3 regions of the Kaistia sp. SLG-1 genome follow, and region 1 is predicted to be linked to each of the others. Evidence: riboswitches for the same ligand, from Rfam matches in the RefSeq annotation. Region 1 holds a riboswitch; each other region holds the start of a gene.
What was found. Region 1 has a riboswitch for cobalamin ahead of metE (5-methyltetrahydropteroyltriglutamate--homocysteine S-methyltransferase). Riboswitches for the same ligand answer to the same signal wherever they lie in the genome.
Positions count from the first base shown of each region.

Region 2: linked by a shared signal. The riboswitch ahead of AC6HZP_RS12630 (CbtB domain-containing protein) and the one ahead of metE (5-methyltetrahydropteroyltriglutamate--homocysteine S-methyltransferase) in region 1 are both predicted to bind cobalamin.
Region 3: linked by a shared signal. The riboswitch ahead of AC6HZP_RS22770 (ribonucleoside-diphosphate reductase subunit alpha) and the one ahead of metE (5-methyltetrahydropteroyltriglutamate--homocysteine S-methyltransferase) in region 1 are both predicted to bind cobalamin.

Region 1 is NZ_AP048544.1:3,200,083-3,207,945, reverse strand. It holds gene AC6HZP_RS14560 (MacB family efflux pump subunit) at 1-1,461, opposite strand, end outside; gene AC6HZP_RS14555 (efflux RND transporter periplasmic adaptor subunit) at 1,466-2,683, opposite strand; gene AC6HZP_RS14550 (efflux transporter outer membrane subunit) at 2,777-4,234, opposite strand; gene AC6HZP_RS14545 (ArsC family reductase) at 4,526-4,876, shown strand; cobalamin riboswitch at 4,947-5,167, shown strand; gene metE (5-methyltetrahydropteroyltriglutamate--homocysteine S-methyltransferase) at 5,276-7,630, shown strand; gene AC6HZP_RS14535 (heavy metal translocating P-type ATPase) at 7,713-7,863, opposite strand, start outside.
Region 2 is NZ_AP048544.1:2,785,840-2,793,702, forward strand. It holds tRNA gene AC6HZP_RS12600 (tRNA-Asn) at 1-53, shown strand, start outside; tRNA gene AC6HZP_RS12605 (tRNA-Asn) at 147-222, shown strand; gene AC6HZP_RS12610 (Bug family tripartite tricarboxylate transporter substrate binding protein) at 660-1,637, shown strand; gene AC6HZP_RS12615 (tripartite tricarboxylate transporter TctB family protein) at 1,742-2,218, shown strand; gene AC6HZP_RS12620 (tripartite tricarboxylate transporter permease) at 2,222-3,721, shown strand; gene AC6HZP_RS12625 (hypothetical protein) at 3,926-4,183, shown strand; cobalamin riboswitch at 4,214-4,431, shown strand; gene AC6HZP_RS12630 (CbtB domain-containing protein) at 4,462-4,668, shown strand; gene AC6HZP_RS12635 (CbtA family protein) at 4,685-5,440, shown strand; gene cobU (bifunctional adenosylcobinamide kinase/adenosylcobinamide-phosphate guanylyltransferase) at 5,445-5,993, shown strand; gene cobW (cobalamin biosynthesis protein CobW) at 5,990-7,006, shown strand; gene cobN (cobaltochelatase subunit CobN) at 7,011-7,863, shown strand, end outside.
Region 3 is NZ_AP048544.1:4,896,688-4,904,550, reverse strand. It holds gene AC6HZP_RS22785 (ABC transporter substrate-binding protein) at 1-1,870, opposite strand, end outside; gene AC6HZP_RS22780 (alpha-glucosidase/alpha-galactosidase) at 2,028-3,497, opposite strand; gene AC6HZP_RS22775 (AraC family ligand binding domain-containing protein) at 3,723-4,604, shown strand; cobalamin riboswitch at 4,727-4,935, shown strand; gene AC6HZP_RS22770 (ribonucleoside-diphosphate reductase subunit alpha) at 5,050-7,863, shown strand, end outside.

The sequences.
Region 1 (7,863 bases):
GTCGCTGACCCGCACCGTGATGCTGCGCAGCGACGTACTGCCGAGGAAGCGGGCCTGCACGGTGGTGTAGGGCAGGAACAGCGACAGGTTCTGGCTGGAACCGAAGCCGCCCTGCTGTGGCTTGGCGACGCCGACGATCCGGGCCGGCACCTGGCCGATCAGGATGACCTGCCCGACGGGGCTGCCGTCAAATTCCGAAAACAGCGCCTTGCGCGTGTTCTCGTCGATGACGACGTCCTGCGCCATCGAGCGGACGCTGCCGGCGTCGAAGAACTGTCCGGCGGCGAGCGTCGTGCCCTTGGCGGCGAAATACTGCTCGCTGACGCCGTTGACGAGCGCGCTTGCCTCTGTCGACCCGAAGCGGACGCTGCTCGAGGTCGACACCGTCGGCGTCACGGCGGCGACATAAGGCTGCTTGGAGAGCTCGGTCGCATCCGCGACGACCAGCGTCGTGATCTTGCCCGATCGCATGTCGCCGAAATCCTTGCCGGCGAAGATCTCCAGCGTGTTGGTGCCGAGGCCGGAGATGTTTTCGAGCACCTTCTGCCGGGAACCCTCGCCGAGCGCGACGACGCTGACTACCGAGGCGATGCCGATGATGATGCCGAGCATCGTCAGGAAAGTGCGCAGCTTGTGCGCGCGCATCGATAGCAGCGCCATGCGCAGCGCTTCGCCGGCGCGGTCGAGGATGGCGCCGAAGCCGCGACGCTTGCGGTCGGCCGGCTGGCTGGTTTCGCGGCGCGCCGGCGCGTCGTCTTTGGCCTTGCGCGTATCGGAGACGATGACGCCGTCGCTGATCTCGATGATCCGCTCGGCGCGCGCCGCCACCGCCATGTCGTGCGTGACGATGATGACGGTCTTGCCCTCGGCATGCAGCTCTTCGAGGATGCGGAGCACTTCCTCGCCGCTATGCTTGTCGAGCGCGCCGGTCGGCTCGTCGGCGAGGATGACGTTGGCGCCGTTCATCAGGGCGCGCGCGATCGAGACGCGCTGCTGCTGGCCGCCCGAGAGCTGGCCCGGCCGATGGTCTGTGCGGTCGGCCATGCCGAGGCGGCCCAGCAGCGCGGCGGCTCTTACCTGGCGGTCGTGCGGCGTCTGGCCGGCATAGACGGCCGGGATCTCGACATTGCCGAGCGCGGTCAGCTCCGCCAGCAGGTGATAGCGCTGGAAGATGAAGCCGAAATGCTCGCGGCGGAGCGCCGCCAGCTCGTCCGGCTGCAGCGAGGACGTCTCGCGGCCGGAGATGCGGTAGCTGCCGGAGGACGGCCGGTCGAGGCAGCCGAGGATGTTCATCAGCGTCGACTTGCCGGAACCCGAGGCGCCGACGATCGCCACCATCTCGCCGGCCCGGATCGAGAGATCGACATCCTTCAGGACCGCGATCGTCTCCTCGCCGGAGGGGAACTCGCGGCGGAGCGCGGTCAGGTGGATCAGGGGCTCAGCGGCCGGAGGGGCATGCATCGGCTCAGAATCCCATCGGCCCGCCGCGGAAGCGGCGCGCGCCGCCCGCCGACGCGTCCGATCCTTCGCCGGTGACGACCCGGTCGCCCTTGTTCAGGCCAGAGCGGACCTCAGCGATGACCTTGTCGTTCAGCCCGATCTCGACCTTGCGGGGGACGACCTTGTCGCCCTCGAGCACCCGCACCGTATAGGTGCCGTCGGCATTGCGGGGCCCGAGCGCGACCGCGGGGACGACCACGACGTCCTCGGCCCGGCCGAGCACGATATGCACCTGCGCCGTCATGTAGGTGCGTAGCCGGCCGTCATCGTTCGGGACGTGGAAGATGCCGTTGTAGTAGATCGCGGCGGAGCTCGAGGCGGAGCTGCCCGCCGTCGAGGAGGTGCTGAAGCTGCTGTCGCTGCGGATCGATTCCGGCGCCGGCTCGATCGCGTCGAGCGTCGTCTCATAGCGGCGTTCCGGATCGCTCAGGATGGTGAAATAGATCGGCTGGCCGGCCTTCACCTTGACGATGTCGGCTTCCGAGATCTCTGCCTTGACCGTCATGACCTCGAGCTGGCCCATGATGACGATGGTCGGGGCGGATTGCGCCGCGTTCACCGTCTGGCCTTCCTGGGTGACGATGGCGAGCACGGTGCCGTCGATCGGCGCGGTGATCTGCGTGTAGCCGAGATTGGCCTCGGCGGTCGAAACCGCGACCTCGGCCTCGATGATCCTGGCGTCGAGCGCCTCGATCTGGGCGCGCGTCGTCTTGACGTTGGCGTCGGCCGTCTCGAAATCCGCCCGCGATACCGCGTTCTTTTCCAGCATGGATTTCTGCCGGGCGAGCGTCTGCTCGGCCAGGAGCAGCGAGGCCTGCTTCTCGACGAGCTGGGCGCGGATGTTGGCGAGGGAAGCCTGCGCGGTGCGCAGCGCATTTTCCTGCGTGACGGAATCGATCTCCGCGATCAGGGCGCCCTTCGCCACTTGCTGGCCGAGCTCGACCTTGAGCGCCGTCACCCGGCCGGAAACCTGGGCGCCGACCGCGACGAGCTTCGACGGCTTCAGCGTGCCGGTCGCCAGCACGCTTTCCTCGACCGTGCCGGTCGAGACGAGCGCCGTCATCATCGGCGGGGTCTGCGCGCGGCTGAAATTGGCGCGATAGGCGTAGCCGGCCCCGGCCAGCACGAGAACCGCGATGACGAGAAGGAGGAGGCGGGACCGGCGGCGGGGTTTCTTGTTCATGCGGGCCGTTTTCTGAAGCTCTGGAGGGCAACGCGTTCGGCGCGCGCGACGCGCTGCCAGGCGGCGTTGGAAGGAAGGGCGGCGGCGGGGCGACTACCGCCGGGCAAGGTGCGGGCCCGTGCCGGTATCGACGATCTCGGGTTTCGAGCTGTCGACCGCGCCGCTCCAACCACCGCCGAGCGCCTTGTTGAGCGCGATGTAGTCGGTGGCGATGGCGACGCGGCTCTCGATCAGCGAATCCGAGGCGGAATAGAGCGAGCGCTCCGCCGTCAGCACGTCGAGGAAGCTCGACGATCCCGACTGGAACAGCGCCTGGGCGACCTGGTTCGCCTCGCGGTAGGATGCGGCGGCCGAGGCCAGCTTGCCGGACCGGATGCGATCCTGGGCAAGCGCGACGATGGCGTTCTCGACGTCTTCGAGCGCCGCCAGCACGCTGGCGCGATAGGCGATGAAGCTCTGGTCGCGCTGCGCCTCGGCGATGTCGACGGCCGCCTTGAGCTGGCCGCCATTGAAGATCGGGACGGAAAGCGTCGGGCCGAACGACCAGCTGATCGTCGAGCTCTTGCCGAGATCGCCGAGCTTGACGCCGTTGGTGGCAATGTTGCCGGTGAGGCTCGCGCTCGGATAGCGCGCCGCCTCGGCCTGGCCGATCCGCGCGGTGGCGCGCGCATATTGCGCCTCGGCGAGGCGCACGTCGGGCCGCGTCGTCAGAATATCGGCCGGAATTCCGGTCGGGATCGGAAGGCGCGGCGCGGGAACGGGTTTCGCGGTCTTCATCCGCTCGGCGAGCGCCGAGGGCGGCCGTCCGGTCAGCACGGAGAGGCGGTGCACCGTCTGGGCATAGGCTGTTTCCAGCGAGGGGATGCCGGCTTCCGTGCTGCTCGCCTGGCCGGCGGCCGTCGCGGCGTCGGCGGCGGTGGCGGCGCCCGCCTCGAACTTGTTGCGGGTGATCGCCGCCGTCTGGCGCTGCGACGCGGCGGTGCGCTTCGCCAGCGCGATGCGCGCCTGGTAGCCGCGCGCCGAAACATAGTTGGAGGCGACGTCGCCGATCAGCGTCAGGAGCGTCGCGCGCAGATCTTCCTCGGCCGCGTCCATGCCATAGCGCGCCGCCTCGACGCCGCGCTTGTTGCCGCCGAAGAGATCGAGCTCCCAGCTGGAGTCGAGCCCGGCGCGGAACTGGCTGGAGACGTCGCCGAGGCTCTTGCTCCGCGTCGCCGAGCCGCTGCCATTGACGTCGGGGAAGAGCGCTCCGACGCTCTGGCGGTAGCTGGCGCGCGCCTCGCGCACCTTCGCCTTGGCGTTGGCGACGTCGAGATTGCCGGCGACCGCCTCGTCGATCAGCCCGTCGAGCATGGGATCGCCGAGGCGCTTCCACCACTCCGCGAGCTCCGGCGGCTTCGCGGCCTTCGCCGAGGTGGCGCTTCCCCATTTCGCCGGCAGGCTCAGGGACGGCTTCTCATAGTCCGGGCCGACGACCACGCATCCGCCGAGCGCGGCGCCAAGCGCGACCAGCAGCGCCAGGCGGGGCAGTTTTGCGCGCGCGCCGGCGATCCCGCCCTGTAAAGGTCCGGAGCGCGGCGCGACGGCGATCCCGGCGACCGGAAGCCTTTGAGCGAGCAAGTGTGAATCCATATTAATTATAATGAAGGCTAGCTATATTCGGCGGGCGGACGACAGGTCAACGCCGGCCGGGCAGGGCGCATGGCCGCACACGGATTGCGACCGCTCTTTTGTGCAAGCAGGCTGACTTCCGGTCGATGGCTTCGCGGAGATCACTATGATCCGGGAAGGGAATCGATGGCGCTCCGGACGGGTCGCCAGGCAGGCAAGGAGTGAGACGGCGTGACGGTGACGATCTACGGCATCAAGAACTGCGACACGATGAAGAAGGCCCGGACGTGGCTGGACGAGAAGGGCATCGCCTACGCCTTTCACGACTACAAGGCCGAGGGCATCGACCGGGCGCATCTCGATCGCTGGGTCGGCGAGCTGGGCTGGGAAACCGTGCTGAACCGCGCCGGTACGACGTTCCGCAAGCTCGACGACGCCGACAAGCAGGACCTCGACGCGGCGAAGGCGATTGCGCTGATGCAGGCGCAGCCCTCGATGATCAAGCGTCCGATCCTCGATCTCGGCGACGGCCGCCTGCTGGCCGGCTTCAAGCCGGAGGTCTATGCGGCGGCGTTCCAGTAGCACGCCGTCACGACCGCATGCTGATATAAGGATATCTTTATATCGCGCTTGACGGGCCTCGGGCTGGAGCCTAGGACTGGGGCGTCGTGGTTCTCCGGCCCGCTCTGGCGGCGTCGGAGCTAAGAGGGAATCCGGTGCGTCGCGCTCTGCGTGGCAATGCCGGAGCTGCCCCCGCAACTGTGAGCGGCGAGCCCGGGTCCAATTCTGCCACTGAAGCCGCAAGGCTTCGGGAAGGCCGGACCAGGGCGGAGACCCGCGAGCCAGGAGACCTGCCTCGACCTCATAACGTCCCTGGGCGGGGTGTCCCGGTGGTGCGCCTGCGCCCGCCGGCCCGTCGCCGAGGGGAACTCACGCATGCGTCCGCTCGGCCTTTGCCCCCAAACATTTGGGGTTAAGCCGATGTCTTCTCTCACGCTTCCTGTCAGCACGCTCGGTACGCCGCGGATCGGTCCGCGCCGCGAGCTCAAGACCGCGCTCGAAAGCTACTGGTCCGGCCAGTCGAGCGCCGACGACCTGCTCGCCAGCGCCGCCGGCCTGCGCGCGGCCAATTGGGCGCGCCAGCACGCGCTCGGGATCACGAGCATCCCGTCGAACGATTTCTCGCTCTACGACCATGTCCTCGACACCAGCGTCATGGTCGGCGCCATCCCGGAGATCTACGGCTGGAAGGGCGGCGAGGTGCCGCTCGACACCTATTTCGCCATGGCGCGCGGCAGTGAGGGCCATGCGCCGGATCCCGCCTGCGCCGGCCACCATCATCACGACGCGTCGGGCGTTCCGGCGCTCGAAATGACGAAATGGTTCGACACCAACTATCACTACATGGTGCCAGAGTTCACGAGCGGGCAGCGCTTCACGCTCGCCTCGACCAAGCCGCTCGACGAATTCCTCGAGGCGAAGGCGCTCGGCTACCACACCCGCCCCGTCCTGCTCGGGCCGGTCAGCTATCTGAAGCTCGGCAAAAGCCAGGATCCGACCCTCGATCCGCTGACGGTGCTGCCGGCGCTTCTCCCCGTCTATGTCGAGATCCTGCGCCGCCTGGCCGCCCATGGCGCCGACTGGGTGCAGATCGACGAGCCCTGTCTGGTGCTCGACCTCGATGACGCGACCCGTCAGGCGCTCCGCGTCGCCTATGGCATGTTCGCCTATGCGCAGCCCCGGCTGAAGCTGATGCTGGCGACCTATTTCGGCGCGCTCGGCGACAATCTCGACACCGCCGTCGAACTGCCGGTCGCGGGTCTGCATGTCGATCTCGTCCGCGCGCCGGAGCAGCTGGACGCCGTTCTGGCGAAGGCGCCGAGCGGCCTCGTCCTTTCGCTCGGCGTCATCAACGGCCGCAACATCTGGCGCGCCAATCTCGCGGATCTGCTCGATCGGCTCGAGCCGGTGGTCGCGCGGCGCGGCCTGGATCATGTCCAGATCGCGGCGTCCTGCTCGCTGCTGCACGTACCGATCGACCTGGAGCAGGAAACCGATCTCGATCCCGAGCTGAAGAGCTGGCTCGCCTTCGCCGTCCAGAAGATGGACGAGCTGGCGACGCTCGGCCGGGCGCTGGCCGGCGGACGGGCGAGCGTGGCGCAGGCGATCGGCGCCTCGGCGCTGGCGGCCACGACCCGCGCCACCTCGCCCAAGGTGCACGACGCGGCGGTCGCCGCGCGGACGGCGGCCGTGACCGCCGAACTGGCGCAGCGGGAAAGCGGCTTCGCCAAGCGTCACGCGCTGCAGCAGTCGGTGCTCGACCTGCCGGTTTTCCCAACGACGACGATCGGATCGTTCCCGCAGACGCCGGAGGTCCGCAAGGCGAGGGCGGCGCATGCCAAGGGAGCGCTGGCCCCGGCAGACTATGAGGCCTTCCTGCGCCGGGAGACCGAGGCGGCCATCCGCTGGCAGGAAGAGATTGGGCTCGACGTGCTGGTGCATGGCGAGTTCGAGCGCAACGACATGGTGCAGTATTTCGGCGAGCAGCTCTCAGGCTTCGCCTTCACCAAGTCCGGCTGGGTGCAGAGCTACGGCTCGCGCTATGTCCGGCCGCCGATCCTGTTCGGCGACGTGTCGCGGCCGGAGCCGATGACGGTCGAGTGGTGGCGCTATGCCCAGTCCTGCACGGAGAAGCCGATGAAGGGCATGCTCACCGGCCCGGTGACCATCCTGAACTGGTCCTTCGTGCGTGACGACGTTCCGCGCAGCGTCGCCTGCCGCCAGATCGCGCTCGCCATCCGGGACGAGGTGCAGGATCTCGAAAAGGCCGGCGCGCGGATGATCCAGATCGATGAGGCGGCTCTGCGCGAGGGCCTGCCGCTGCGGCGCGGCGAATGGGGGCACTATCTCGACTGGGCGGTTGAGAGCTTCCGGATCTGCGCCTCCGGCGTCGGCGACGCGACGCAGATCCACACCCATATGTGCTACTCGGAGTTCAACGACATCATCGACGCCATCGCGGCGATGGATGCCGACGTGATCTCGATCGAGACGTCGCGCTCGAAGATGGAGCTGCTCGAAGCCTTCGTCAGCGATCGCTATCCGAACGATATCGGCCCGGGCGTCTACGACATCCATTCGCCGCGCGTGCCGGCGGTGGTGGAGATGACGGAGCTGCTCGACAAGGCGGCCGAGCGCCTGGCGGTCTCGCAGATCTGGGTCAATCCCGACTGCGGCCTCAAGACCCGCAAGTGGGATGAAGTGCGCCCGGCGCTCGTCAACATGGTCGCGGCGGCGAGGGAGCTGCGCTCGCGCTTCGTCGAGGCGGCCGAGTAGCGCCGGCTCAAGCTGGCCGCGCCGGAGAATTATTCCGGTGCGGCCATTTCGGAAAGTTTATTCAGATCAACGCCTTGCGGGCTCAGGCTCGCAAGGCTCTGAGCGCGTTCAGGATCACGGCGACGTCGATCGCTTCCTGCAGCAGCGCCCCCTGCAGCGGCGGCAGATAGCCGAACGCCGCCACGATCATCGCGATCAGCGAGAGGCCGAGGCCGGCGACCACGCTTTGCAGC
Region 2 (7,863 bases), 410 kb from region 1:
GCAGGTGACTGTTAATCACCGGGTCGTTGGTTCGAGTCCAACTCGCGGAGCCAAATTCGATCAAGGGGTTAGACGGATTGTCGTCTGGCCCCTTGATTTTTTCCGAGCCTCGGCGACGGGGCGGCGGAAGGAACCGCGCACGCTGTTCCGCGATAGCTCAGTTGGTAGAGCAGGTGACTGTTAATCACCGGGTCGTTGGTTCGAGTCCAACTCGCGGAGCCAGATTTTGATCAAGGGGTCGGATGCACAGCCATCCGGCCCCTTGATTGTTTTCGGGCCTGCGTTGCGCCCCCTCGATCCTTATTCGTCCCAGCCCGCATCGCCCGGCGTCACCCTGCCGGCCGCGATTCAGCATGTCCGCCCCCGGACGCCGCAAGGCGGCTCCGTGCGTCCGAACATTGGATCGAACACTTTATGCTGCACCACAGCATATCCGTGCCCGTCGATCGAAATTGTCAGCATATCGCTGAAGGAATTGATGCCGCCTCCGCATGACATCGTGCACTTCGGTTCGGTAATACGATCTTTGCGTTGACAGACAATCCATCGACCGAAATAGTTTCCATACTAATCCCGGCAAGGGGTCAGATTTGCCAACGGTCGCAGCGGGGAGGCTCGGTCGTATTGGTACGATATTGTCAGCATTCTGGGAGGACACCATGCTGAGACGTACGCTTCTTTGCACCGCGATGGCACTCGCTTCCGTCGCCGTCGCCGGGCCCGCCTTCGCGCAGTCGTCCTATCCCGAGCGGCCGATCCAGCTGATCGTGCCCTGGGGCGCCGGCGGCGGCACGGACGCAGTCGCCCGCATCATCGGCACGCTGCTGCAGCAGGAGCTGGGCGTCCCGGTCAATGTCGTCAATCGCACGGGCGGCTCCGGCGTCGTCGGCCACAGCGCCATCGCGACCGCCAAGCCGGACGGCTACACGATCGGCATCGTGACGATCGAGATCGACATGATGCACTGGCAGGGCCTGACGGACCTGACCTACAAGGACTTCGACTTCCTCGCCATGGTCAATGCCGATCCAGGCGGCGTGATGGTTTCGGCCAGCTCCGAATACCAGACGCTTCCCGACCTGCTCGCCGCCATCAAGGAGAAGCCGGCCGGCACCTTCAAGGCGTCCGGAACCGGGCAGGGCGGCATCTGGCATCTCGGCCTCGCCGGCTGGATGATGTCGCACGGGCTGAAGCCGGACCACGTCACCTGGGTGCCGAGCCAGGGCGCCGCCCCCGGGATCACCGACATGGTCGCCGGCGGCGTCAATCTGGTGCCGACCTCGCTCGCCGAGGGCCGCTCGATGATCGACGCCAAGCGCGTCACCCCGCTCGGCTCGATGTCGCCGGAGCGGCAGGCGCTATTCCCGGATGTGCCGACGCTGAAGGAATCGGTCGAATCCGACTGGACGCTGGCGGTCTGGCGCACGGTCGCCGGTCCGAAGGGGCTGCCGGAAGACGTCGCGGCCAAGCTCGGCGCCGCGCTCGAGAAGGCCTACAACAGCCCCGAATACCAGAAGTTCATGAACGAGCGCGGCTTCGGCATGCGCTGGGCCGACGGCGCGGAGACGACGCGCATCGTCGGCGAGGACGACGCGACGCTCGGCGCGATCATGAAGGAGGCCGGCCTCGCCAAATAGGCGGCCGGCAGCCTCTCCGGTCCCATGCCTGCGGCGCGGCCACGGATGAATTCCGTCGGCCGCGCCGTGCCCCCGGTCTCGCACGGAACGGCCAAGATCAGACCATGATCAAACTCAGTGAACTCCATCTGGGCGTGTTGACCGCGCTTGGCGGCATCGTCCTTCTCTTCGTCTCCGCCCATTTCGTGGCGCTGCCCGGCCAGGCCTATGGCGCCGGCACCATGCCGCGGCTGATCGGCTGGTGCGCCATCCTGCTCGGCGGCTTTATGATCGCGACCAGCCTCCGCCATCTGCCGCGCATGTTGAAGCCGCATCTCGCCGACTGGGTCCGCAAGCCGCGGCTGGCGCTCTCGGCACTGGCCTCTCTCGCCGTGATCGTCTTCTACATCCTGTTCGCCGACGCGCTCGGCTTCATCCCGACCAGCTTCCTCGCCCTGACGGCGCTGATGCTGCTCTTGCGCACGCGCCCGCTGACCGCGGTTCTCGCCGGCGCATTGACGACGCTCGCGGTCTATTACGGCTTCTCGCGCATGCTCATGGTGCCGCTGCCGCGCACCGAATTTCTCTCGTTCCTGGGGTGACGCATGCTGATCTTTGAACAGGCCGCGGCCCTCGTCTTCCAGCCCTATGTCCTCGGCGTCATCCTGGCATCCGCCGTGTTCGGCATGCTGGTCGGCGCCATTCCGGGCCTGACCGCCACCATGGCGACTGCTCTGCTGGTGCCGATGACCTTCTTCATGGAGCCGGTGCCGGCGATCGCGGCGATCGTCACCGCGACCGCGATGGCGATCTTCGCCGGGGATATTCCGGCGGCACTCCTGCGCATGCCCGGCACGCCCGCCAACGCCGCCTATGTCGACGACGCCTACAAGATGACCCATTCCGGACGCGGCGACGAGGCGCTCGGCGCGGCGCTCGTCTTCTCGGCCATCGGCGGGCTGTTCGGCTCGATCGTGCTGATGACACTGGCGCCGGCGCTGGCCGAGGTGGCGCTCCGCTTCAGCTCGGAGGAATATTTCTGGCTGGTGCTGCTCGGCCTCTCCTGCGCCGTCTTCGTGACGCCGAGCTCGCCGACGCGAGGGCTGATCTCGCTGCTGTTCGGGCTCTTCATCGCCACCATCGGCATGGAGAACCCCTCGGGCGAGCCGCGCTTCTCCTTCGGCAATCTCGAGCTGATGGCCGGCATCCAGTTCATCCCGGCGATGATCGGCCTGTTCGCGGTGTCCGAAATCCTGCGTTCCGTGACCGCGACGATCCCGCGCCAGAAGATCCCGCGCTCCGACGGCCAGGGCATCTTCAGGACGCAATGGCTGAACCTGAAGAAGTACCCGGTGCAGACGGCGCGCGGCAGCATCACCGGCACCGCGCTCGGCATCCTGCCCGGCGCCGGCGCCGACATCGCCGCCTGGATCTCCTACGCGATCTCCAAGCGCTTCTCGAAGCAGAAGGAAAAGTTCGGCAAGGGCCATGTCGAGGGCCTGGTCGAGGCGGGCGCCTCGAACAATTCCGCCGTCAGCGGCGCCTGGATCCCGGCGCTCGTCTTCGGCATTCCGGGCGACTCGATCACCGCCATCGTCATCGGCGTGCTCTACATCAAGGGCATCAATCCCGGCCCGACGATCTTCATCAACGACCCGCAGTCGATCTACGCCATCTTCATGGTGTTCATCCTGGCCAACCTGATCATGCTGCCGCTCGGCTGGCTGGCCATCAAGGGCGCGCGGCCGATCCTGTCGATCCCGACCACGATGCTGATGCCGATCATCCTGATCTTCTGCATCGTCGGCGCCTTCGCCATCAACAATTCGATGGCCGGCGTCGTCATGATGCTGATCTTCGGCATCATCGGCTTCTTCATGGAGGAGAACGACATCCCGATCGCGCCGGCCATTCTCGGCATGGTGCTGGGGCCGATGCTGGAGCAGAACTTCATCACCTCGATGATCAAGGGCGACGGCAACTTCCTGCACTTCTTCGAGCGGCCGATCGCGGGCGGCCTCGGCGTCTTCACCATCGCCATATGGCTGGTGCCGCTGGCGATGCTGCTGCTGCGCCGGCGGAAAAAGAGGACGGTCACGGCCTGAGCCCGAGGCCGTCGCCACACAAGGATTTCCGCCGGCTCTCGGGCCGGCGGAAGCCGTTTCGAGGCGGGGTGTGGCTCCGCCATGCGTTGCAATCCCGCCTCCTTCCTCCACATAAGAACGAGGGATGGAGCGTCCGCGTCACTGGGGACCGCGCCGTCGCAAGGACGAAGAAACCAGCTCGAACCAAGCGGAGACGCCGGTCGCATGCCTTCCATTCGCCTCGGCAAGAAGACGATTTCCCTGCCCAGGAGCCGCACCGCGCGCGTCGCGGTGGGGAGCGGATTCGTGGTCGGCGGCGCCCTCGGCTTCCTGCCCGTGCTCGGATTCTGGATGCTGCCGATCGGGCTGATCGTCCTGTCCCATGATTTCCCGCGCGTGCGGCGCCTGCGCCGGCAGACGGAAGTGGCGCTTCTGCGCCGTTGGGCGCGGTTTCGCAACAAGGCCGCGCCCTCGGCCAAATGAGCGCCAGCTTGCGCTTCCAGTGCATTCAATCTAGCGTGATTTCGCGTCGGTTCCCCCGATGGGCCACAGGCTCAGGGGGATGAAATGGGAATTCGGTACGGAAGGACCCCTAGCGGGATTCCAAGTCCGGAGCTGCCCCCGCAACTGTGAGCGGCGAGCGACCTCGCGATGGCCACTGGGAAACCGGGAAGGCGTCGAGGAAGCAGCGACCCGCAAGCCAGGAGACCAGCCAGCGCCTCATACCAGCAAGCCGTCGGTGGGACGGCTAAGGAGACGCTATGACCAATTTCTCGAAGACCGCTGCCCAGGCGACCTCGATTGCCGTCGGCGGCACGGAGACCGACGCCGCCGCGCGCATCGTGCCGGCGCTGTTCGCGATCGCCTTCGGCCTCGTCCTGTTCGTCGGCACCGGCTTCGCCGCGCCGAGCCTGATCCACAACGCGACGCATGACACACGGCATTCCCTCGGCTTGCCCTGCCACTGACGCCTGAGGGATCCACATGTTCAAGACGATCATCCTGAGCGCCTTCGGCGCAGGGCTTGCCGTGGGCGTTGCCCTTTCCGTCGTGCAGGCCGTCACCACCGAGCCGCTGATCCTGCACGCCGAAACATTCGAAAACGCCGAGCCGGCCACTGCCGCCGCCGTGCCGCATGAGCATGCGGCGAACGAGGCGCATGCGGGCGAGACTGCTGCGGCTCCGGCCGCAGTCGAGGCCGCCGCTCCGGCACATGAGCACGACGAAGACGCGTGGTCGCCTGCCGACGGCTTCGAGCGTTCCGCCTATACCTTCCTCGCCAATCTCCTGGTCGGCGTCGGCGTCTCGGCCGTTCTGCTCGGCCTGATGTCGATCCGCGGCGGACAGATCGACGCCCGCACCGGCGTGCTCTGGGGCGTCGCCGGCTTCTTCGCCGCCTCGCTGCTGCCCTCGCTCGGCCTGTCGCCGGAGCTTCCGGGCACTGCCGCCGCCGAGATCACCTCGCGCCAGGTCTGGTGGCTCTCCACCGCCGCCGCCTCGGCCATCGGCCTCGCGCTGATCGTCTTCAGCCAGTCCTGGCTGCTGAAGGTCGCCGGCCTCGTCCTCGGCGTCCTGCCGCATGTGATCGGCGCGCCCGTGCCGCCGACGCTGGAGGCGTCCTATCCGGCCGGCCTCGGCGGGGAATTCGTCGCGGCATCGCTGGTCGTCAGCGCGCTGCTCTGGGTGCTGTCCGGTCTGTTCTCCGGCTGGCTCTACCAGCGTCTCGCACGGGCCGCATGACACCGTGACCGCCCCCGCGCCCCGCACGGCGCTGATCCTCGGCGGCGCCCGCTCCGGCAAGAGCCGCTTCGCCGAGGCGATCGTGATCCGCACCCGTCTTCCCGCCACCTATCTCGCCACCGCCGAGATCCGCGATGCTGAAATGCAGGCGCGGATCTCGACGCATCGCGAGCGGCGTGGCGGCGACTGGACCACGGTCGAGGAACCGCTGGAGCTGACCGACCGCGTCGCCGCGCTCGCCGATCCCGGCCGCGTGCTCCTCGTCGATTGCCTGACGCTCTGGCTCTCCAATCTGATGGAGGCCGAGCGCGACATCCCGGCCGAGGCCGCGCGCCTCGCCGACGCGCTTCGCGGCGCGCGCGGGCCGGTCGTCCTCGTCTCGAACGAGGTCGGCTCCGGCATCGTGCCGATGAATGCGCTCGCCCGCCGCTTCGCCGACGAGCAGGGGCGGCTGAACCAGACGATCGCCGCCGCCGTCGAAACCGTCTTCCTCGTCGCCGCCGGCCTGCCGCTGCGGCTGAAACCCAATCCCGATACGGAGTTCGCCCTGTGACCGCCCGCATTCCCGCCACCATCGTCACCGGCTTCCTCGGAGCCGGCAAGACGACGCTGATCCGCAACCTGATCGCCGACGCGAAGGGGCGCCGCATCGCGCTCATCGTCAACGAGTTCGGCGACATGGGCTTTGACGGCTCGCTGCTCTCCGATTGCGGCGTCGACGATTGCAAGCCCGACAGCATCGTCGAGCTCACCAATGGCTGCATCTGCTGCACCGTCGCCGACGACTTCCTGCCGACCATCGAGGCGCTGCTGGCGCGCGAGAACGCGCCGGATCACATCGTCATCGAGACCTCGGGCCTGGCGCTGCCGCAACCATTGGTCCGCGCCTTCACCTGGCCGTCGGTTCGCCACCGCGTCACCATCGACGGCGTCATCACCGTCGTCGACGCCGAGGCGGTCGCCGCCGGCCGCTTCGCGCATGACGAAGAGGCCGTGGCTGCCCAGCGCGCCGCCGACGACTCGCTCGATCACGAGGATCCGATCGAGGAACTGTTCGAGGACCAGCTCTCCTGCGCCGATCTGATCGTCTTCTCGAAGACGGACCTCGTCGACGCGAAGCAGCTTGAGGAAGTCGCAGAGATCGTCGCCCGCGATGCCCGCAAGGAAGCGCGCGTGGTTCACGCGACCGCGAGCGGCCTACCGGCCGAGATCCTGCTCGGCGTCGGCGCGGCGGCCGAGGACGACGCTTTCGAGCGCAAAAGCCATCACGACCTCGAAGGCGAGGAGCACGACCACGACGATTTCGACACCTTCATCGTCGATGTCGCCGAGCAGGCCTCGATCGAGGCGCTGGCGTCGCGCGTCCGCGCCGCCATGGCGGAAGCGAACGTGCTGCGCATCAAGGGCAGGGCGGCTGTCGCCGGCAAGGCGGCGCCCGCCGTCGTGCAGGCGGTCGGCCCGCGCGTCGACACCTATTTCGCGCCGGGCGGCAATGCCGGCCGTCTCGTCGTGATCGGCGAGCGCGGGCTCGACCGCGCCGCCATCGCCGCGCATTTCGCGGGCTAAGATCATGCATCTCGTCGCCGGAGAGATGGAGCGGATCGACGATGGCGGCAGCGCCGTCGATCTCGACCAGTCGCCCGGCGACATCGTCATCCTGTCGGCCGCCGATACGGAGCTCGCCGCCTTCGCGGCGGCCTTCGCATCGACGCCGGAAGGGCCGTCGCTGCGCCTCGCCAATCTGATGCAGCTGACGCATCCCTATTCGGTCGATCTCTATCTCGAGAAGACGGTCGCGCAGGCAAAGCTCGTCTTCATCCGCATGATGGGCGGCGTCGGCTACTGGCCCTATGGGCTGGAGGCGATCCGCGCGCTCTCCCGCGCCGGCGGACCTGAGATCGCCGTCGTGCCCGGCGAGGATCGCTGGGATCCGGCGCTCGAGGCCTATTCGACCGTCGCGCCCGAGATCGCGCATCGGCTGTGGCGCTATTCCGCCGAAGGCGGCGCGATCAATATCGGCCGCGCGCTCGCCTATGCGCGCCATGTCGTCGGCGGGGGCGAAGCGCCGCCGGAGCCGCAGGTGCTTCCCGAGGTCGGCTTCTACCGTCCGGGCGAGGGTGTCGTCACGGAGGCGCTGCGGCCCGAGGATGCCGGCCGGCCGGTGGCGTTCCTCACCTTCTACCGCTCGGTCATTCCCGGCGGCTCGACCGAGCCGATCGACGCGATGGTGGAAGCGCTCGATCGCGAGGGCATCGCCACGGTGGCGATCTTCGCCTCCAGCCTGAAGAACGAGGAAGCGGCGGCCTTCGTCGACAGAGCTTTTGAGGATCTGAAGCCTGCGATTGTCCTCAACGCCACCGCCTTTGCGATTTCGCGTCCCGGTCGGGCGCATGAACCGACCGTGCTCGACCGGGCCGGAAAGC
Region 3 (7,863 bases), 1.7 Mb from region 1:
CATTGTCGGTGTAGAGCTTCTGGAACTGCTTCATCAGTTCCTTCTTCTCGGCGGCATCGGGCGTCGCGATGAACTTGTTCACGACGTCGACGATCTCCTGCTCGAACGGCAGCAGGTCGACCTGGCCGTCCTTGCCGGCGCGGTGGAACCAGCTGGTCTTCGGGCCGACCGGGGCGAGGTTGACCGACTTCTGGACGACCGAGGTCAGGTCTTCCTGATTGCGGAAGATCATCCAGTCGAACTGGCCGCCCTGCTGCAGCGCGTCGCGCTGCTTGCCCTCGACCTGGTTCAACAGGACGCGGATGCCGAGCGGCTCCATCATCGCGACGATGCCGTCGGCGAGGCTCTTGTCGGTCTGGTAGTCGGCGTTGACGAGGAGGGTGACCTCGACGTTCTTGCCGCCCGCCGTGCCGGCCGGGAAGTTGAGGATGCCGTCACCGTCCGTGTCCTTCAGCCCGGCCAGCGCCAGCTCCGCCTTGGCGCCTTCGAGGTCGAAGGGATAGTAGGCCGTCGAATCCTTGTCGTAATAGGTCGTGCCGGAATAGATGCCGCCCGGATAGATGGTCGTGAACGGACCCTTGACCAGCGACTCGCCGAGCCGCTTGCGGTCGATCGCCGAGGTGACCGCCTTGCGGAAATGCTCGTTGCGGTTCAGTTCGCGCACGGCCTGGCCGCGCTCGTCCGGTTCACCCCAGCCATTGGCCGAGAGGTTCTGGTAGAGCGAGTAGCCGATGATGCGCGGGCCGAATTCCAGCCGGGCCGGGGCGTCGGCGCTGGCCGAGCGCTTCAGCGCCTCGACGAAGCTCTCCGGCTGCTCGAGATTGGCGAAGTCGCCCGATCCGGCGACCGCCTGCACGTCGCGGTCGGCCCAGGTCGAGAGCTTGTAGTGCAGCTCGTTCAGGTAGGGCAGCTGGTTGCCCGCCTCATCGACCTTCCAGTAATAGGGATTGCGGCGCATGACGATGATGTCGTCGGGGCGATATTCGACCGGCGCCCAGGCGCCCATCACCGGAATGTTCAGATATTCCGGCGGGAAGGCGTTCTTGTACTGCGCGTAGGTGTTCTTCGAATATTTCGGATGCTGCGGCTTCAGGATATGCGCCGGGCCGGGGCAGAAGGTGCCGTAGCCCATCTGGTAGAGATACTGCTTCGGGAAGGCTTCCTTGAAGGTCCAGATCAGCGTGTAGTCGCCATCGGCCTTCAGCGTCGTGCCCTCGCCGAACGAGGCCGGCGTGGCGCCGTTCAGCGGCGTGACGTTCGGATCGTTGACGTTGTCTTCCCAGTAGAACATCGCATCGGCGGTGGTGAAGGGCTGGCCGTCCGACCATTTCGCGCCTTCGATCAGATGCATGGTCAGGGTGTGACCGTCTTCCGACCATTCCCAGCTCTTGGCGAGGTTCGGCAGCGGCTGCAGCTCGTCGGCCCGGATCTGGAACAGCGGGCCGGAGCGCGTCAGGCATTCGGAGAGGCCGATGTCGATGCCGCCCCAGCCCTGGGTCTGGCCGGCGGTGTAGTTCCAGCCTTCCGGCCGGCCGCCGATGACGTGGCGCATCGTGTCGCCATAGACGCCGATGCCGTCGACGGTGTTGCCCTTCTTGTAGACCATCGGCTCCTTCGGGAGCCGGTCCTTGACCGCCGGCAGCTTGCCGGTCGCGACGAAGTTCTTCGTGACCCAATCGGGCTCGTGATATTCGGGCAGCGCCTTGAATTCGAGGATGTCGTTCACGCCGACATAGTCGATCTTGCCCTGGGCATCGAATTTCGGCGGATCGGGCGGCGTGACCGGCGGCTTGACCTGGGCGAGGGCGGCCGAGACCGAGACCCCGAGCAGCAGGCTGGCGGCGCTGAGCGCCAGAACGGAATTCTTCATGCTTCCTCCCCTTTGAACGGTGCCGGCGCAGGCGCCGCACCCTGTCGTTCTCGTTTCGCTGAGCCGCCCGTCCTCGTGTTTCTCCCGGGCGCCATGGCGCATTGCGATCCGGCCGGTGGCTCCTCCCGCCGGCCGGATCGTTCCTTGAGGGCCGGGGCTAGCCGGCCGCGTTTTCCATCGCCCGTTCGGCGCGCACCGTCTCGATGCCGCGCACCTCGCGCCGCGCCGCGCCCTGCCAGTCGCGGGTAGCGACCGTCTTGCGGGCGAGCCGCTCCTTGGCGCCGTCGATGGCGTGGGCGTATTGCGGCAGCCAGCGCGCCTGGGCGACCAGCATCTCGTCGACCATCTGCCAGACTTCCTCGGGCGAGCAGATGGCGCCGACCAGCGGGTCGTGCAGCACGGCGAGCTTCAGGAGCTCGACATCGCCGGTGACGGCGGCGTGCACCGCCATGCGCTGGACGTTGATCGACGACACGCAGGTCGCCGCGCAGGCCTCGGGCAGGCGGATGCCGGCCGCCATGTTGAGGCCGAAGCGGTCGACGAAGCCGGTCGACTCGATGATCGCGTCCTCCGGCAGATTGGCGATGATGCCGCGGTTTCTAACGTTGAAATGGCCGCGATAGACGCGTCCCGTCTCCAGCGCCTCGATGATGTGGCTGGCATGCTCGTTCGAGCGCTTCTTCGGATCGAGCGTCTTGCCGGCATCCTCCAGGAATTTCGGGAAGTCGGTCTCGAACCAGTTGCGGGTCTCGGTCGAATGGCGGAGATAGCCACCGGTCTCGCCGTGGATCCAGTTCGACATGTCGATCCAGCGGTTGATCTCATCCGGACGCTTCCGGTACCAGGGCAGGTACTCGGAGAGATGGCCGTTGCTCTCGGTCGAATAGAAGCCAAAGCGCTTCAGGACGTCGATGCGGACCTTTTCCTGCTGCGAATAGACGGGATGGCGCTCGAAGGCGGCGATCAGCTCGTCCTTGCCGATCTTGCGGCCGCGGAAGCGGATGTCGACGAACCAGGTCTGGTGGTTGATTCCCGAGCAGATGAATTCGAGTTCGCTCTCGTCGGTCGCGCCGAGCACCTCGGCGATCTGCTCGCCGCCATGCTGCACGCCATGGCAGAGGCCGATCGTGTCGACCTTGCCGTATTCGGTCGCCGCCCAGGTGTTCATCGCCATCGGGTTGGCATAGTTCAGGAAGCGGGCGCCGGGCTCCGCGACTTCGCGGATGTCCTTGCAGAAATCCAGGATGACCGGGATGTTGCGCTGGCCGTACAGGATGCCGCCGGCGCAGATGGTGTCGCCGACGCACTGGTCGACGCCGTATTTCAGCGGGATGCGGATGTCGTCGGCATAGGCCTCGAGGCCGCCGACGCGGACGCAGCTGATGACATAGCGCGCGCCGGCGAGCGCCTCGCGCCGGTTCGTCGTCGCGGTGATCTTCGTCGGCAGCTTGTTGGCCTCGACCACGCGATCGAGGATCTGCCGCACCATGGCGAGATTGTGCTCGCTGATGTCGGTCAGCGCGAACTCGACCTCGCGCAGTTCCGGCACCGAGAGAATGTCGGAGACCAGCTTCTTGGTGAAGCCGACGCTGCCGGCGCCGATGATGGCAATCCTGAAACTAGACATGGCGTTTGCGGGGTTCCTCGGGGGCGGTCGTCGCGCTGGCGGCGCGGGTCCTGGCGCATTCCGGACGGGTACGCCGCATCGGGGCAATTCCACGGTTCCGGGCGGGAAACGGCAGCTTTGGGTGGTATTGGCTCATCCGGCTGCTCTTTTTCGATCGCTTATTCGCTCTGCGCGAGGCTAGTATGCGCGAGGATTCACGGCGTTCCAGAGAGAATTTGTGCTTTCATGGGTAATTCTGTGCTCGGCAAACTGGCCGCGAGAGCGCCGGTCATGCGCACCGTCTCGCTGCCGCGCGGCCGGCATCGCCTGCACACCATGCCGACCAGCACGGGCTACGAGATCCGCACCGATCAGAGTTATGTCTGGGACGGCCGCAAGCGCGGCCAGACGCCGTTCACGGTGCTGCAGCACACGGTTTCCGGCGTCGGCCGGCTGCGCTACGAGCGGCGCGACTACCGGCTGACGGCGGGCGAGACCATGCTCGTCCTGGTGCCGCACAGCCATCGCTACTCGGTCGAGGCCGGCGACCGCTGGGAATTCTTCTGGATCTCGATGAACGGGCAGGAGGCGCTTCGCATCCATCGCTCGATCCTCTCCGCGACCGGGCCGGTGCTCCGGCTGCGTCCCGAGACGATCGAGCATCTCGCCGATTGCAGTTTGCGCCTGATCGACGGCGGCGAGACGCCGGGCGCGGCCTCGGCCATCGCCTATGAGGCGGCGATGGCGCTCTATGACGACGTGTTCGGGCCGCATGGCGATTCGCGCGTCGATGGCGGCGCCATCCAGCGCGTCGTCGACCACATCCTCGCCAATCTCGACCGGCCGCTCCCGGTGCAGCAGCTGGCCGAGATCTCCGGGCTGAGCCGGGCGCATTTCTCGCGCCTGTTCACGGCGAGCGAGGGCATGCCGCCGGCCGAGTTCGTGCTGCAGGAGCGGATGCGCCGCGCGGCGCGGCTGCTCGCCGGCCAGCCGGAGCTCTCGATCAAGGCGGTGGCCGTGCTGGCGGGCTTCGACGATCCCAATTATTTCGCCAAGGTGTACCGCCGCTTCTTCGGCACCAGCCCGACCGAGTTCCGCACCACCGGCATGTATGCGAGCGCAGGCTGAGAGCGGCGGCGCGGAATTTCCACAGTTGCGATTTGGCCGCGCCGCTTTGGAATTCGCGGCGGGCGCCGATTCGCAATCCCTGTCAACAACAACTATATATTGACGTCTAGGGCGCGAAAGCGTCTACATCTGCGTGTCGAGGTGCCTTGAGTCGTGTGGCTTGGGGCTAAGAGGGAATCCGGGGCGTCGTTTCGCGGCGTAACCGGAGCTGCCCCCGCAACTGTAAGCGGCGAGTTTCCGTCCGGAGAGACCACTGGGGCCGAGAGGTGCCGGGAAGGTGGACGGAGCGACGACCCGTGAGCCAGGAAACCTGCCCCGACAGCATTGAAACGTCCTCGGGCGGGGTGTCCCGGTGGAGCGCTGGATCGTGTGCGGCCCTTTTCCGGGGCCGTTCGTCCTGTTCGCTTCCGCTCGGCCTTTGCTCCCAACATTTGGGCTGAAGCCGATGTCTCTTGTTCTCGATTCCGATCGCAGCGCGCCGGCCGCTCCGGCCAATGGTAGCCCCGCGCCCAAGACGGCCGCCGCGCCGAAGACGGCCAAGGCCGCCGCGCCGGCCTTCCACGTCATTCGCCGCAACGGCTCGCTGTCCGATTTCGACGCCGCCAAGATCACCGTCGCGCTGACCAAGGCGTTTCTCGCCGTCGAGGGCAACAGCGCCGCCGCGTCGCGCCGCGTGCACGAGATCGTCAGCGACCTGACCGACCAGATCGTCGCGGCGCTGACCCGCCGCGCCGGCGCCGATCGCGTGCTGCATATCGAGGACGTGCAGGACCAGGTTGAGCTGGCGCTGATGCGCGGCGAGCACCACAAAATCGCCCGCGCCTATGTGCTCTATCGCGAGGAGCGCGCCCGCGCCCGCCGCGCCGCCGCCGAGGCGACCGTTCCCGCCGCCCCCGTCGTGCAGGCCGCCCTCCAGGTGCGCGGCGCCGACGGCGTTCTGCGCCCGCTCGACGAGGCGCGCCTGAAGCTCGTCATCGACGAAGCCTGCGCCGGTCTCGCCGATGTCGACGCGAGCGCGATCCTCGCCGAGACGCGCCGCAATCTCTATGACGGCATCTCGCCGGCCGAGTTGTCGCTCGCCCCCGTCATGGCGGCGCGCACGCTGGTCGAGAGCGAGCCGAACTACGCCTTCGTCAGCGCCCGCCTGCTGCTCGACATGCTGCGCGCCGAAGCGCTCTCCTTCGTGCATGGCACGGCGATCCAGTCGACCCAAAGCGAGATGGCGACGCGCTATGCCGAGTATTTCCCGGCTTTCGTCCGCGCCGGCATCGAGCATGAGCTGGTCGATCCCGAGCTCGGCCGCTACGACCTCGTCCGGCTCGCCGCGGCGCTGAAGCCGGAGCGGGATCTGAACTTCCAGTTCCTCGGCCTGCAGACCCTCTACGACCGCTATTTCCTGCAGACCGGCGGCACCCGCATCGAGCTGCCGCAGGCCTTCTTCATGCGCGTCGCCATGGGCCTGGCGCTGCGCGAGATCGACCGCGAGACGCGGGCGATCGAGTTCTACGACCTGCTCTCGTCCTTCGACTTCATGGCGTCGACGCCGACGCTGTTCAATTCCGGCACGCTGCGCGCCCAGCTCTCGTCCTGCTTCCTGACGACGGTGCCGGACGATCTCGACGGCATCTTCAAGTCGGTGAAGGACAATGCGCTGCTGGCGAAATATTCCGGCGGCCTCGGCAATGACTGGACCCGCGTGCGCGGCCTCGGCGCTCATATCAAGGGCACGAATGGCGAGAGCCAGGGCGTCGTGCCGTTCCTGAAGGTGGCGAACGACACCGCGATCGCCGTCAACCAGGGCGGCAAGCGCAAGGGCGCCGTCTGCGCCTATCTCGAGACCTGGCACGTCGACATCGAGGAGTTCCTCGATCTCCGCAAGAACACGGGCGACGACCGCCGCCGCACGCATGACATGAACACGGCCAACTGGGTGCCGGACCTGTTCATGCAGCGCGTCGCCGAGGACGGCGTCTGGACGCTGTTCTCGCCGGACGAGGTGCCGGATCTGCACGATCTCTACGGCCCCGAGTTCAAGCTCGCCTACGAGGCCTATGAGGCGCGCGCCGTGCGCGGCGAGCTGCGCGTGTCGCGCCAGGTCCGCGCCACCGATCTCTGGCGCCGCATGCTGACCATGCTGTTCGAGACCGGGCATCCGTGGATCACCTTCAAGGATCCCTGCAACATCCGTTCGCCGCAGCGCCATGCCGGCGTCGTGCATTCGTCCAACCTCTGCACCGAGATCACGCTCAACACCTCGAATGACGAGGTCGCGGTCTGCAATCTCGGCTCGATCAACCTCGCCCATCACGTCGATGCGGAAGGGCTTGATCTCGACCGTCTGGCGCGCACCGTGCAGACGGCGATGCGGATGCTCGACAACGTCATCGACATCAATTTCTACACGATCCCCGAGGCGCGCCGCTCCAACCTGCGTCACCGCCCGGTCGGCCTCGGCCTGATGGGCTTCCAGGACGCGCTGCAGGCACTGCGCATTCCCTATGCCTCGGAAGCCGCCGTCCGCTTCGCCGACGAGAGCATGGAGGCGATCTCCTTCCACGCCATCTCGGCCTCGACCGACCTCGCCGCCGAGCGTGGCCGCTATCCGAGCTTCGACGGCTCGCTGTGGTCGCAGGGCATCCTGCCGATCGACTCGGTGGAGCTGCTGGCCGAGGCCCGTGGCGGCCTCGATCTCGACCGCTCGACCGTGCTCGACTGGGAAGGCCTGCGCGAGCGGGTGAAGACAGTCGGCATGCGCAACTCGAACACCATGGCGATCGCGCCGACGGCGACGATCTCCAACATCTGCGGCGTCGCGCAGTCGATCGAGCCGGCCTACCAGAACCTCTACGTCAAATCGAACATGTCGGGCGACTTCACCGTCGTGAACGCCGCACTGGTGCACGACCTCAAGGCCCGCGGCCTCTGGGACGAGGTGATGGTCTCGGACCTGAAGTACTTCGACGGCAGCATCGGCCCGATCGATCGCATCCCGGACGATCTGAAGGCGCTCTATGCGACCGCCTTCGAGATCGATAGCGCCTGGCTGATCGAGGCGGCGGCGCGGCGGCAGAAGTGGATCGACCAGGCGCAGTCGCTCAACCTCTACATCGCCAATCCCTCGGGCAAGAAGCTCGACACGCTCTACCGGCTCGCCTGGCAGCGCGGCCTGAAGACGACCTATTACCTGCGTTCGCGCTCGGCGACGCATGTCGAGAAGTCGACGCTGAAGGGCACGGACGGCAAGCTCAACGCCGTTTCG